Regions from separate parts of the Paenibacillus sp. GP183 genome, predicted to be linked through region 3. Evidence: riboswitches for the same ligand, from Rfam matches in the RefSeq annotation. Region 3 holds a riboswitch; each other region holds the start of a gene.

Region 1 (4,883 bases), 2.2 Mb from region 3:
ATAACGCGTACCCTATTGAGTCAGGGACAAAATATAATGCAATTTTGCAGAATGCGGATGATGTCGATTGGTACAAAATCTCTACACAAAAGGATGGAAAAGTGCGAATTGTTTTAAGTAACGTGCCTTACCAAATCAGTGGCTGGTTGTATGATGAAAACGAAAAGGTTCTAACAGGTATGGTTCCATTAACTAAAGATTCCTGGTACAATGAACTCGAATTAAAAAAGGGGAAATACTACTGGCGTGTTTCGCCTCTTAATTGGGGAGAATCAAGATCTGAGGGCAAATATACAATCTCCGCCTCCTTCTCAATGGATGAATAAGTCAAATTGAAATAGGATAAAAAAACCTATCGTTGGAGCAAAACCCAAATATAACGAATGGGAGCACATAGCATGAAACAATGCAGCTCATCCTAAAACTAGGGAAGGGCTGCATTGTTGGTTAAGCAGGGGTTGTAAGAGTTGATGCAGGCTTTGAATCTTTGAACCAAAGAAATAACAGTGAGGTTTGTAAATGAAATAAATGTAAGTTAAATAAGCGGACTCCAGAATCGTTATGTGGAAATAGTAACAACGCGCAGGGAATGTGTTGAAATTAAAATAAAAGGTTACTTGTTGACGAACTGTTGACGATTTTCGTCAACAAGTAACCAAACACATCCAAATGGAACAAAGTTCCAAGGTGGATAAGCCTTATAGATTACGGTCTTGACCCACCATAACAGAGATTGGCGAACCCCTCCTATCACCCTTCCAAGCTGATAGCGTGGGTTCGATTCCCATCACCCGCTTAACAAAGAAAGACCACCTTGATGGGACTGTTGATAAAGTGGGCTAGGGGATCCAATTCCCTAGCCCACTTTGTTTTTTTATATTTTCTATTGTTTAAGGTAATTTTGGGTGACTAATCGCGATGTTTTATGCCGCTTTTATCATTCGTTTTATATTTAAAGCCAACGCGGAAAGAAGGCAATGTTCGGTGGCGTTCCGAATGCCGTTCTTATAGGTATATGTTAAGTTGTGACACCTCTTCATCGTTCCAAAACTGCCCTCGCACCACACGCGCCTTGCTTTTTGAATCGTGCGATATTCATCTGAACGTGAACGGACAACATTTCGTTCCTTTGCTTCTTGAAATAACGGACGTTGAATTGTCCTTCGATTACCAGTCTTGCCAAAACAACCGAAACGCAACGAACATTGCTCACAATCCTTGCTTTTTGAAGCATACATCTTCGTGTAAGCTTGCTTTTCCGTGTGAAAGTTGATGTGCGTAAACCGAAGGGTTTTTCCTTTTATGCACGTATATATATCGTTTGTCTTGTCATATGTCAGGCCTGATTTTTTCAAATGATTCTCATCAGAATCTATGGGTACTATGTACCCCTTTATCTCAAGCTTTTCGAGTGCATAATGTACAGGAGAACGATCGTAGCCTTTGTCCGCTCCAACCTTTTGGATTCGTAAATCAAACTTTTCTTGTTGCTCTTTTAACCGAGCAGTAAATGGCTCGTGGTCATTTATGTTTCCTGGAGTCACATGGATGTCTGTGATGATTCCATGTTTTGTGTCAATCGTGGTATGGGCTAGGTAATGAAATCCTTTAGGTTTGTTGGGTCTGCTTAACAGTCCTGCTTCAGGGTCGGATTTGCTTTGAGTTACTTCTTTTTCCGCGCATTTCTCCTTTGGTTTCTTCCCGCGTTTTTTCTTGTTCGGATCATTATTGAGCTCGGATTCAATTCGGCGAGCTTCTTGTTCTAGATCCTTGAAATATTCGGATGGTTTCTTCTCGACAACGACTTTCTCCGTTTTTCCTTTTGAAGCGTTCACTTTGATGTGAGTGGAATCCACAACGACAACTTCCCCAGTTACCGTACCTTTGCTGATGCAATTTGAAACGATATGATCAAAGATTTCTTGGAATACCTCGCTGTCTTTGAATCGCCTGCGGCGGTTTTGACTTAATGTCGAGTGGTCAGGAACAGATTCACCCAGATCTAAACCTAGAAACCATCGGTAAGCTAGATTTACAATAATGTCTTGCTCTAACTTTCTTTCCGAAGGTATTCCATACAGGTATCCAATAAGCAGCATTTTTATAAGGAGAACGGGGTCAATGGATTTTCGTCCCATTGGTGAGTAGAGGTGATGCACTTTTTCATAAATAAAAGTGAAGTCGACTTTTTGTCGAATATCCCGCAACAAATGGTTTGGGGCACCAGATCATCCAGGTTCATATACATCAGTTGATTTTGTTTATCTCCATCTATACCCATCATAGCTTTGACCTCCATAAAAAAGACCGTATAGATATTAATTCTACACGGTCCTTCAAAAAACCTATTCAATTCAATACTTTGTCAACAGTCCCTTGATGGTGGTCTTTCTTTGTTGCGGGTATCGGAAGCGAACCTTAAGGTTCGACCGTCCGTGCATCTTCTCGAATCATCCAGGTAGGACGAGTGTCTAAAATTACGCTGCTTGGTTTCCGTAGGAAACTATTCAATCAGAATTTCGAGTATTTCCATTAATAAATCCCATACATTTAGCTCCAAAATAGAATATAAATGGAAAAATTGAAAGAAGAGAATCAAAGAAATTATAGAAAATTAGGACTTATTTTTTTGGTGAAATTGAAATGCCGAGCGACAATTCAACCAAAGAAAAATGTGTAACCTTATGCTGCACTTTTGTTCATTAGTCAGAAAAAGTAAAATGGACTGCGGTGGATCCTCCGGGTTAGTAATCGGTAAAAGAGTTGAGACTAAACATCGTCTGAAAGTCCCTTTTTAGATGAAAAAATACAGGATTAATTCAATATTTTAAAGGATCTAATGCAACTAAAGTAGGATTAATTTCCATTTCACCAGGATTTTCAACACCGGAAAGGTAATTATAAGCCGGAAATCCTATTTTAAAATAAACCAATTATTAGTAGATAAGTTATTGAATGTTTTCCCAGCCTGCTTTAATCCACCATTTTCCTCCAAAAATCAACTCATTACGGGTAGAATGGCATTCTTATTGTGATCAAAAATGTGTGAAAAGTCACAATTTTGACTATTGAATATTTTGTGACAATTGAGTCGTTGGTTGGATTTTTTTCTTGCTTTGCTGTAGATTATCATGAAATCAATCACATCGGACCAGCAAGCAAAAAGGCTTCGCAAGGTCACGATAAAGGCAAACCTGGTGAAAGCCGGGGACGCAAAACTAGAGGGGCTAAAGCGCATTTTTGCTTTTGCCAGCCAGTTGCCGAAAGACCGAGGGAGCATTTTTTTGTGACCCCTCCTTTCGGGAAAAGGTGGGGTTTTTTACATACTTGGGAGGTGGTGAAACTATCAATGAAAATGATGATCAGGGAAAACGGGCTGCTGCTTGGACATCACATTGATAGAGCGGAGACGTTTATCCAAAGGTTTAAAGGTTTGATGCTTCAGAAGCAGCTTCCGATTGGACACGGATTATACATACGTCCATGTAAAAGCGTACACACATTTTTTATGAAATTTGAAATTGATGTACTTCACCTGGACGATGACGGCCGTATTGTTGGAATGGAGCAATCCTTGAAACCGGGAACCATTGGGGCAGCCATACCGGCAACGAAATCCGTATTGGAGCTGCCGGCCGGCACCTTGGAACAAGAAGGTATTTCTATGGGACAAACTGTAGTGATGGTGTAAGACAAATTCGACAAAAACCAAATTTATGAGGAGGATTTAAAATGGTAAACAAAATCAAAGGTCTATTGAAGGAAGAAGCAGGACAAGGGATGACAGAGTATGGTTTGGTGCTAGGCTTGATCGCTGTTGCGGTTGTTGGAACCTTGGTTTTACTTCGCACACAAATTATAGCTTTATTCAATAATGCGAAAGCAGGTGTAGATGCTGGCGTTGCCGGAATGAAATAATCCGCAGTTGAACGACAGCCTACAAAAGGCCGTGCGTTTATTCCAAACGTAACGGCCTTTTTCATCTCCACTAAATTCAATCTACTTTCTTAGGAAGAAACGGAGGACCTGGTTTGTGGACTGATCTGATCCTGCTGATGGTCATTGGGATTTGTGTCGTTACCGATCTAAAGAAACGAATGATTTATAACAAAGTGATTTTCCCCGCGCTGCTTGTTGCATTTGGTTTACATGCCGCATTGGAAGGCTGGTCTGGCCTGGGGCAGTCTTTACTTGGGTTTACCGTGGGGCTTTGCATCCTGCTGATTCCTTACCTATTAGGGGGGATGGGCGCAGGTGATGTAAAGCTGTTGGCGCTGGTGGGGGCTTTGAAAGGAACATGGTTTGTTCTGGCGGCCTCCGTCTATATGGCGCTGCTTGGAGCATTAATCGCCGTTGCGGTAGTTTTGTTCCAGAGAGATTTTCGCCAAAGGATTCAATTTCTCTTGTATGTGCTGATAGGGATACGATATGGTCTGCAAATCCAGTGGAAGGAGCATTTTACCTCAGGAACTTATCCCTACGGTGTTGCTATAGCTGGAGGTGCTGCGCTTTGTTTATTCCAGAAAGGGTGGTGAGGGGGATGATGAAGTGCGGCATAGTCGATTTGGGACGATTTATATTTGCTTATCAAAGCTTACATATGACCGTTCAATAAGCAGTGAGGCTCGGTGGATTGGGAAAGAGTGTTGCGGAAATTGTCTCCTATGCGAAGGGACATGTGCAGGTTGCCGATCCAGTAGGCCTATAAACTTCCCTTTTTTACGCCGCTCGTGTCCCATATCATCCCTGTCCCGACCCTTTCAACGAACTCAACGATCCGCGTGGAATAGGAGATGAGACGTTTTTGAAGAATTGGTACCGGTCTTGCGAAGCCTGGCGCTGTCAATAGAGGAGCTTACTCGATCCGGCTGATCGAATAACCT
Region 2 (4,883 bases), 940 kb from region 3:
GCTAGGGTTGGAATATGGGTATCGTTACCCGTCATGTGATTTATAGTGTTTAGAGATCGCTTGACTCACACTCCAAAGCATAATGTGCGATTGGCTTAGCAACCGAATATAGGTGTTCCTGTGCATTCCCTTCGGCTTTACCGGCACTGGTTCTATTATATTTATGGATCCACCTAACCGCTTACCAATGGATTTTAATCTGTTTAGCTGACGGCATGAGGTATTCTCCCGTTGCGATTGATAATCCAAGTTATAGCAATGGCGGCGGAGAAAGTGTTTACCGTTTAAATGAACCTTCCCTACGCGCCAATCACATTTTGGACATTGCAGCCATGGGCGGTTTCCTCCATAATGGCATGGTGTGTGAACGATCGACACCTGATCACATACACTTCCTTCATTTACCTTATAGGATAAGATCTAAAAGCGACAACCCCTTAAGGCTAGCGTTTGTCTCTATAGGTTCCGGTCTTCTAGGATTTCTCTTGTGGGTTAGAATGATCACCAAAGATATAATAATGATTTTCAGGATGATCATCGATAAACTTCTCACCATCATCAATAGTAGAACCAGAAAATCCATCTATACAAAGTATCATCGTATTTTCTTTATAATTGATTGATCCTAACACGATGTTTAACGATTTTTCTTGCTGCAACGATTCCTCCAAACGGGCGATACGTGTATTTTTCATTACTATCCCCCCTTAACCATACGTTTTTCCTTAAGTTGAGATTCCAGGGTAGTGATTCGTTCCTCCAAGTCGCCATCCTTTAGGCTGGTAAGTGTGATGTTGGCTAAGTAGCCTAATACACGGGCCCGTTTTTCTTTGTCCATTGCGGTATCATGACGCAGCTCATTGATGAATTCGTTTAAAAGCCTGCGTACATGTTGAGGCTTTTGCAAACGTATATCCCGTTGAGTATCGGCCATAACGCCCCTCCTTAAAAATCCTTATATATATCGCGTATTTAGACGTATTTACTTTAACAAAATAATGAGAAAAACCGCCTTATATTATATAACTATTATACCATAATACTCTATAGGTATAAACTATTTCCTGTTTGCTTATTCTGTTTAACCGCAATGACAACTAACCATCCAAGGGAGCAAAATAGCCTGGCATTAAAACATGCCCATTTCCCTTCGTGATGTAAAATTGATGTAAAACATCAACATCAATGGTCATAAATCAACTATAAACATCAGGAATGACAGGAATAATACCTTTAATATCAAGGTTTTAAGGGACTATAACAGAATGTATCTCTATCACTGGCAGCGATGAGGTCAGGGGTTCGATCCCCCTATGCTCCATAATGAAAAGTCATGATCCACGAGATCATGACTTTTCTTTACCTAGGGGCAGAGCGAACCCCTTCTAGGGGTTCAGTCCGCGCGCACGCAGCGTTAGTGGAGGAGCACGGCGTCTGAATCTACCGCTAAAAATCCTCCTCGACATTGCTTCGTCAGCCATTTAATCAAGATTCGGACATCCCCCTAGGCTCCATACAGTACATAACAGCTATATTAAACGGACATTGATGTAAAATTGATGTAAAAACAAGAAGAGAAGCTGCAGGTTATTCCTACAGCATCTTTTTTTATTTATTCTTATGTATTCTTTTTAAATATAGATTCAAACTAGGGTTTTTTAGTGAAAAGTTGCTCGTCACACTTACTTCAACGATAGTTGGTAAGCCCAAGCTCCATAATCCGTGCCCGTTCCACCGCCTTGACCATTTACTACTGACTGCACGAATGTACCAGTTACGTAAACGTCGCTAGCAGATTGTTTATATGCCATTTCCAACTGAAAGACGGCAAACCCTAAAATTTTCCCCGTGGGGCTATTATCACCCATTGAATCGACTATGGGGAGAGCAACGAGCCTCTGTCCATTGGCTATACGAGTCATTATGCCATTTACAGTGTCATCGGCCAGCGCTGTAGTTGCAGTTGTATATTTACTAATCGTCTGCCCCTTTGTCAAGGTGCCGCCATACCCGTTTTTTAACATGCTTAGATAGGTATCATTCGGATTGATCTTCGTCAGATTCAGGAAACCTCCGTTAATGTTGTTACCGCTCCCGCCGGATTGGTAGAATTGAAATTGAACTTTTTTCCCCAGCATCTGCAGCACATCCGTACTAGCTCCCCAGGGAATAACACCATACACAGCCGACGCTTGAGTCGACCGAGCCACTGCAGTTGCCGACACAGTCCCCTCATTTATACCAAATATCCTAAAGAAAGAGAACAGCACCTTCCTGTTGATGGTTACAGGCAAGGTATGATTATCCGTCGGAACCGCTGTGATCGTATCACTATCCTTCAATCCATTCAATTTGGCATATTGAAACGCAGTGGCTTGTGACGAAGCTCGCGCATCTGCAGATGTGCCTGGCAGTTCATAGATGCCGGCGATAGCCGCCGCGTCCACCAACTTGGTGACTCGGGTTTTCTCCAAATACATTATTCCCATATCCACTGCAAGGCCACAAAAACCTAGCAATACCGGTAATGTCAATGCAAACAATACTATAGCTGTCCCTTTTTGGTTCTTTAAAAAATGTTTTATCATAATCCAACCTCTTCTCTAAATCAATTGATTGGGCTGTAATTTTCTTCGCGCATGCTAGCTGAAGCTGAAACGGTGAACTGATTAGCTGGGAAAAAAGAGCTTAACAGTGGAGTGATAAGGGCGACATTATAAGTAACGGTTACAGTAATGGGTTGTCTAAATACCAATCGCGAAGGTGTTACGGTTGGGGCAGGAAAAGTCCCAAAATTAACTATTGCAGGTGCAGCCTGCGTCCTGTCTCCAGTTAAGGCCACAACTCTTGCCGCCTCGCGGGCCGCCTCGTTAACAATCGTTTGCCAATACAGTATCCGCCCAAATTCCAGCATCCCCACAAGCAATAACAAAAATATCGGCAGTATCAAGGCAAACTCCACGACGCTTTGTCCACGATTTTGGCGAACCATGGTTCTGATTTTCCGTAACATGTTTATTTCACCTCCTTGCGGCAAAGCTTTCGTAAACATGAGTCCCTTCAATCTGCGAATTACGTTCGGCATTCCATCACCCGCTCCGCTAGGTTCATTCAAACCTCATCCATCCCAATAAAAAATCCCCGCCTTTGCCGAAAGGTGGGGTTGTAAAGAAACATTCATACTCCCGTCCCCTTACGGTAGCTGGCTGGCATAGTGCGCATTTGCACCTAAGCCCCTGTTAGCTTTGCGTCACTGGCTTTCGCCAGTTTTGCCTTTATCGAGATTCCGTGAAGCATGTCGGAAATACGATTAAATTAATCATAGCTTACTTTCGATTATGCGCGTAATCGTCCCAACTTCTTATTTTATATAGGCATTTAGAATCAAATTTTAGCGGGTTGGAATCGGCCTTTAGCTGACGACCAAGGTAGCGGACATATTGCCATGACCAGGGCCGCACAGAAGGCTGCAGAAAATTTTGTATGTTCCAGCTTTTAGGTTAAGCTTCACCGTGCCGTTTTCCTTGAGATTTACGTTCGTTCCTTCTATCTTGATCCCGTGCAGGCCTTCCGAGCTGTTCAACTCAATCGTGATTTCTTTGTCCGCCGGCACTTCATATGTTTGCTGGTCGAACTTCCACAAGGTAGCTGTGATTTTGAGCGTAGCGCCGCCTGATGTTATACTGCCACCGGAGCTCGCAGTTGGGGTAGGAGTTGCAGTCGGAGTTGCAGTCGGAGTTGCAGTCGGAGTTGTAGTCGGAGTCGCCTCTGGTTTCGCGCTCGGTGTTGGGCTCGCCGATGCGGAGGCTATGGGAGTCGGCACGGGACTGTCGCCTGCAACTGGACTCGCTTTTGTGCTTGCTCCGGCGGAAATACCTGCTGATGCCGTGGACTTGTCAATTACGCTGGCAGCGGCGGCCGTAACGGTGGCCGTTGGGTTTGCGCTTGGCTGCGCCGAAGGGCTTGGCTTCGTGGATACGCTCGCTGACGGAGTGGTCGCAGCGACGGTCGTTTGGCTCGCGGTCGGGGTGTTTGCCACAGGGCTGAAAGGAGTAGATGTGGGTGCCGCGCTTTCTTTTTTGCCTCCACATGCTGTGAATATGAGTAACATGGCTGTTGTAACGGCGCAAACGGCTATGGTCTTTTTCAACATTGTTAATCTCTCCTTAATTGGTATATTCCGCATTGAGCAGCATCCGCTCTTCTTCGAGTTGGACCAAACATTTTCGGTGTTTTATCTGGAATAAGATGTGTATATAGGTATTTTAAGCACAATCACTCAGATGTTACATTTGACTCTAAGCTCAAATTGATATAATGAACACTTTCAGTGTATTTTTTACCTAGTAGGGTAAGACGAGGGATTACTCCCTCGGACTCCCCGTCAAACCGTGCATGCGGATTTCCCGCACACGGCTTTCCTTCGTCAGTTCCCCATCTTCAGGAATGAGTTCTCTTCATCCGTCACCGGATTGCAAATTTCACTCCTGAATTAGGAACGTGTGATGAGTAAGCTTGTTAGAAATACCATTCCTGCCGATTCCAGTACTTTGTTAGGTATCAGCGAATTAGAAACCGTAGATTTCTTTTGACGCATGAAGGCTCGAACCCTCATACGCGTCCATTCATCCAATCGTTGAAACTTCTTCTTTACATTCCCTATGCCGAAATAGTTACCAAAACCCCGTGCAATTTCATTTAGTTTCTTGAGCATTTCGCCAAAGTTATTCGCTTGTTGTCTGCGGGTGACTTCCCGGATTTTATCCTTGTACTTCTTCACTTTCGTGTCGGGTACCATCAGATAATCTTTCCAGAAGTCGAATCCTAGGAAACGAAAGCCTTCATCGAAATGCACCACTTTTGTTTTCTCAGGGTGCATTCGA
Region 3 (4,883 bases):
GAATTTCGATCCAGGCCAGCAATTCCTCTTTGTCCTCGATCCGAAATGCAACGTGATGCACACCGCCTTTCCCAAGACCTGCTGCCGAAAGGTCGCTCCGAGGCTCGACCTGAACTTCTGCACCAGATCCTCCTTCACCCGCCTGCATGATGATCACGTCCGGTTGTCCTTCAACCCATGCGGGAATACGGTTTTTCTCCGTAAAACCAAGGAGGCTAAGCGCGGACAGGGTCGATTCGGGCTTTCTTACGGTTAGCTTAACCGGACCTAAGCCTCTAATACCGAATTCGGCAGGAACCGGGCTTTTGTCCCATGGGATTCCGCCTTGAACCCCTGCGTTCTTTTCATCTGAAACAAGCGAAAGCTTCTGGCCTTCAGGATCTTCAAACATCAACACATTTCGGCCGGCCAGTTCAGATATGGAAGCGTGTTTAACGTCTAATGCTGTGAGTCTCTTCTCCCAATATTGCAGAGCATCATCACTGGCAACCCGCAGAGACGTTCCGGAAATGCTGCCTACTCCTTCCTTCTTTGGGCCGATCTCCGGAAAATCAAAGAAAGTAAGCTCTGTACCCGGATTGCCTCTCTCATCTCCATAAAACAAATGATAAGCAGTAGTATCATCTTGGTTGACTGTTTTTTTGACAAGCCGCATGCCCAGAACCTCTGTATAAAATTTAAAATTATCGGCAGCGTTCCCAGTCATTGCTGAGAGATGATGAATGCCTTTTACGTTCATGGATAAAACATCCTTTCATAAGTTAGTTAACTGGCCATTGTTCTCTGAACCAGGACGCCGCGGCTTCAACCTCGGAAGCAGACAGCTGATGACCGAAATTCTCCCAATGCAGAGTTACCGAAGCTCCGGCAGAACTCAGAAGCTTCTCCAGATCTATGGATTCCTGAGGCGGACAAAGCGGATCATTGGTTCCGGCGCCAATGAAGATTGGTGTTCCCGCAAGGTCAGGAAGCTCGATGCCTCTCCTAGGAACCATAGGATGATGGAGCAATGCACCCTTGAGTGCATGCTCATAATGAAAGAGCAGACTGCCTGCTATATTGGCTCCATTCGAGTAACCCAATGCAACCAGATTGCCGCGGTCAAACTTATATTGCTCAGCGGCCTGATCAAGAAACTCATTAACTTCCTTTGTCCGCACAATCAAATCCTCGATGTCGAATACGCCTTCAGCCAATCGTTTGAAAAAACGCGGCATCCCATTCTCCGATACGCTGCCTCTAAGGCTGAGCACCGAGGATGCAGGTGAGATTTTCTTGGCGAGCGGAAGTAAATCTTGCTCCGTTCCACCGGTTCCGTGAAAGAGGACTAGTGTCGGCGCATTTGTATCGGCGCCTTTTTGGAAAATATGTTTCATGTCATTTTTCCTCCGCTAATGTTCTTACTTGAATGGGGAGCAGATTGCTTTCGATGTTCTGACGGTTCTTCTCAAACCATTCCGGCAGCATGAGCTTTTCCCCTAAGGCTTCAGGTGTTTCATCATTATCAAATCCAGGTGGATCCGTTGCAATTTCAAACAGGATACCCCCGCCTTCACGAAAATAAATCGCATTAAAGTATTGGCGGTCGATAATTTGGGTTGGTTGAAAGCCATGCTCGATAACCGTGTTCCGCCACAGCGTGTGCTCTTCAAAATCCTTGGCACGCCAGGCTATATGATGAACAGTACCTGCTCCTCCTGCGCCCATATCCATCTGGGTCAGAGAAACATCTATCAGGTTGCCGATCGTCCCTGAAGCTTGGAAACGAGCATATTGAACGTCTTCGCCAACTTTCTTCAACCCAAGTACATGCTCGAGCACGTCCATAGTTTTGGCCGGATTTACGCTGAACAATACAGCTCCTCCAAATCCCTTAATGGCTTTATCAGCCGGAATACCGCCAAATGACCATTCACTGACAGCACCCTCTTTACGTTCGACAAGCTCCAAATTCAACCCGTCGTTATCCTGAAATTGAAGATAATTCTCCGAAAATCTTGTGCTTTTCTTTAACGAAATTCCGAACTTGTTCAGTCGCTCCTCCCAGAATCCAAGGGAGCCTATAGGTATTGCATAGGTAGTAATGCCAACTTGGCCTCCTCCGATTCGGCCTTTTCGGGAATTAGGCCATGGGAAGAATGTAATGATCGTACCAGGATTTCCTGCATGATCGCCAAAATAAAGATGGTATACCTCAGGTGCGTCAAAGTTGATTGTTTTTTTAACCAAACGTAAACCCAGAATTCCTGCGTAAAAGTCTACGGTTTCCTGTGGGTTTCGGGCAAAGGCAGTGATGTGATGAATGCCTGCAGTTTGCAAAGTCATGTGAATCGCCTCCTTAAGTTTTAACGTTTTTAACTTCCTGCCGCTCCTTTTCCCAACTTCTTAAGTAATTCGGCAGCCTGCTGTTTTTCGTTCAGAGAAAGGCCGCTCATCACCGTATTGACCAACTTCGCATGATTTGGAAAGATACGGTCAAACAACTCGGTTCCAGCTTCCGTTATTTCCGCGTAAATAACTCTTCTGTCTTCCTCGCAGGGAACCCGTTTCAATAAACCCTTTTTTTCGAGTTTATCGATATTGTAGGTGACACTACCGCTTGTAACCAATATTTTATCGCCAATTTGCTGCAACGGAAATTTTCCCTTGCTGTACAAAACCTCCAGCACCGTGAACTCGGAAGGAGACATTCCTTGCTGCTTCATGTCTTTGATTGCCCTGTCCATAATGGTTTTATAAGCCTTGGACAGAACCACAAACAATTTCAATGACGCAGTTTGTTCCAGTTCTACATGTTCCGGCATGTCAATCACCCCTAAACTATCTTAAGTTTAATTATTTTAAATTAAAGATATATAGTTCAAAATATTTGTCAAGTCACGCCTAAGTATCACCTGAAATAATAAAAGCTATCCCTAAGTCAATTTAAATGACTCTGAGACAGCTCTATGTAAATACTATTTATTATTTTCCGAAGTTTCCTGAGAATCTATCTTAATCAATGAAGACAACTTTTCGATTTGCTCCCGTATACGCTGCTGTCTTTCCAACTGCTCTTCCAACCTTATTTCAAGTATCATGTCATCCATGAAACACCGCCTCTTTCTCATTCTTTTTGCAGAAAATATGAAGAAATGTCAGGTTAGCTGGCTGGTCTTGGATTTTATTGTCATATTCAGTATACCTTAAAATCTATCAAAAGTATACTTTATACGGTTATGCTTATGTTAAATTCCCCTATGGATTCAATTTGGAGTGGGATCTGGAATGCTTTTATTCCCCTGTATTTTGTCATATCATCAATTATATTGGGAGGTGTTATGTCAACTTTATACCCTTCATCCATGAGCATGGAGCTTGCATTTCCTGTGATCATATTTCCGAGTTCCGCCAAAGCGCTTTGGCACATCTCATCATATTCGGTTACCGTGTAGCCGCCCATCATCTTGGAAACTATTTTCATAATCATATATTTCGGAAAGCCAAACAATACATCTCTCTCAATTTGACCTACTATGCCGATCTTAAGGAGTAAAGTATTTTCAATCTCGCGAATTTCCGATACTTTTATTTTGCCAATGGATGGTTTTATTTGGATAACGGATTCGATGACATAAACGGATGAAAAAAGAAACGGATTAATAAAATTGGCTTCCACCGCGGATACAACCCCCTTTTGTGTGTTTTAAACAAACAAAAAAAACTACGCCAATTGGGTAGTTAGTATCCGCTATCCATTGGTAACCCAGCTGCCGTAGAAAATCCTTAGGCCTGTAGCTTTGCGTCCCTACCTTTCAATAGGTTTGCCTTTATCACTGATGCACATTATTCATTTTCAACATCATATCACAAGTCCTGTGAAAAAAGAACTATTTTCGACAAAAAAATTAATTTTATTAGTTCGTTAGTCACGAAAGGATTCATTAAATTAGCCGTAAAGGGCAATTCCGACAAGTCCTGAAAGCAGAATCATGGAAAAAGGATGCATTTTAAATCGATTTATAGCTGTGAAAGCTGCTATAAAGAAAAGAGCGGCAACCAACGAGCTCCATGACCATCCGCTCACATGCGGGTTCGCTAAAGCAAGACGAAAGGCTGCAAAAAAAATGAGTCCGCAAATAACCGGTCGAAGTCCATATAAGGCCGACTTGAAATCTTTATTGCCGGCCAGTTTATAAAAAACAAAGCTAAAAAGTACTATTGCAAAGATCGACGGCAGAATCATACCTATTGCGGCGGAGAGACTACCCATGATCCCGGCTATATGATAACCAACAAATATTGCCGTATTCGTCGCAATGGGTCCAGGTGCCATTCCAGCAATTGCTACGCCCTCCGCATACTGCGCATCGGTCATCCATTGATGAGCTGTTACTTCATAGTGAATCACGGGGATCATGGCAAAACCGCCGCCAAAAGAGATAAATCCAATTTTAAGAAAAGACCAAAATAATGACCATATCAACATGGAAGCACTCCCGCTCTGGATTAAATCCCATCTCCGAAGTAATAGTCATTCATCGTTTGAGGCTTTTCGATTGATGCCGGATATCCCATACTTACTTTAACTCTCATCCATGAAACACCTGCCAATGCCCCGAATAGAAGAATAAAGAATGGATGAACACCGAAGTAAAGAAGACCGCTTAGGCTGATAATAAATAACAGTATAGAGGCTTTGTCAATGAAGGCAGCACGAACCATTTTAACACCGGCATAAGCTATCAAAGCGATAACACCTATTTGAATCCCTTGTAATGCAGCTTGAACCTTCAGATTATCCCGCATGTTCATGAAGAAGATGGCCAATCCAAGAACAATGATAGATGTTGGCAGCATGATGCCTGCCAAGGCAGACAGCATCCCACGCCACCCCATGACTT

Evidence for each region. Region 3 has a riboswitch for cyclic di-GMP ahead of BLV33_RS04680 (chemotaxis protein CheX). Riboswitches for the same ligand answer to the same signal wherever they lie in the genome.
Region 1: another riboswitch for cyclic di-GMP. It lies ahead of BLV33_RS15510 (DUF192 domain-containing protein); the one in region 3 lies ahead of BLV33_RS04680 (chemotaxis protein CheX).
Region 2: another riboswitch for cyclic di-GMP. It lies ahead of BLV33_RS09435 (TadE/TadG family type IV pilus assembly protein); the one in region 3 lies ahead of BLV33_RS04680 (chemotaxis protein CheX).

Annotation. Positions count from the first base shown of each region.
Region 1 is NZ_FNSW01000001.1:3,166,042-3,170,924, reverse strand. It holds gene BLV33_RS15520 (S-layer homology domain-containing protein) at 1-326, shown strand, start outside; gene BLV33_RS15515 (IS1182 family transposase) at 924-2,210, opposite strand; cyclic di-GMP riboswitch class I at 3,178-3,265, shown strand; gene BLV33_RS15510 (DUF192 domain-containing protein) at 3,350-3,691, shown strand; gene BLV33_RS15505 (Flp family type IVb pilin) at 3,733-3,918, shown strand; gene BLV33_RS15500 (A24 family peptidase) at 4,032-4,535, shown strand.
Region 2 is NZ_FNSW01000001.1:1,889,779-1,894,661, forward strand. It holds gene BLV33_RS09420 (hypothetical protein) at 474-695, opposite strand; gene BLV33_RS09425 (hypothetical protein) at 698-934, opposite strand; gene BLV33_RS09430 (pilus assembly protein TadG-related protein) at 1,683-2,588, opposite strand; gene BLV33_RS09435 (TadE/TadG family type IV pilus assembly protein) at 2,609-3,013, opposite strand; cyclic di-GMP riboswitch class I at 3,195-3,284, opposite strand; gene BLV33_RS28735 (cupredoxin domain-containing protein) at 3,413-3,823, opposite strand; gene BLV33_RS09445 (hypothetical protein) at 3,810-4,247, shown strand; gene ltrA (group II intron reverse transcriptase/maturase) at 4,493-4,883, opposite strand, start outside.
Region 3 is NZ_FNSW01000001.1:954,636-959,518, forward strand. It holds gene BLV33_RS04660 (ring-cleaving dioxygenase) at 1-739, opposite strand, end outside; gene BLV33_RS04665 (alpha/beta hydrolase) at 762-1,376, opposite strand; gene BLV33_RS04670 (ring-cleaving dioxygenase) at 1,378-2,325, opposite strand; gene BLV33_RS04675 (MarR family winged helix-turn-helix transcriptional regulator) at 2,355-2,804, opposite strand; gene BLV33_RS30400 (hypothetical protein) at 2,958-3,089, opposite strand; gene BLV33_RS04680 (chemotaxis protein CheX) at 3,209-3,658, opposite strand; cyclic di-GMP riboswitch class I at 3,737-3,818, opposite strand; gene BLV33_RS04685 (chromate transporter) at 3,929-4,468, opposite strand; gene BLV33_RS04690 (chromate transporter) at 4,489-4,883, opposite strand, start outside.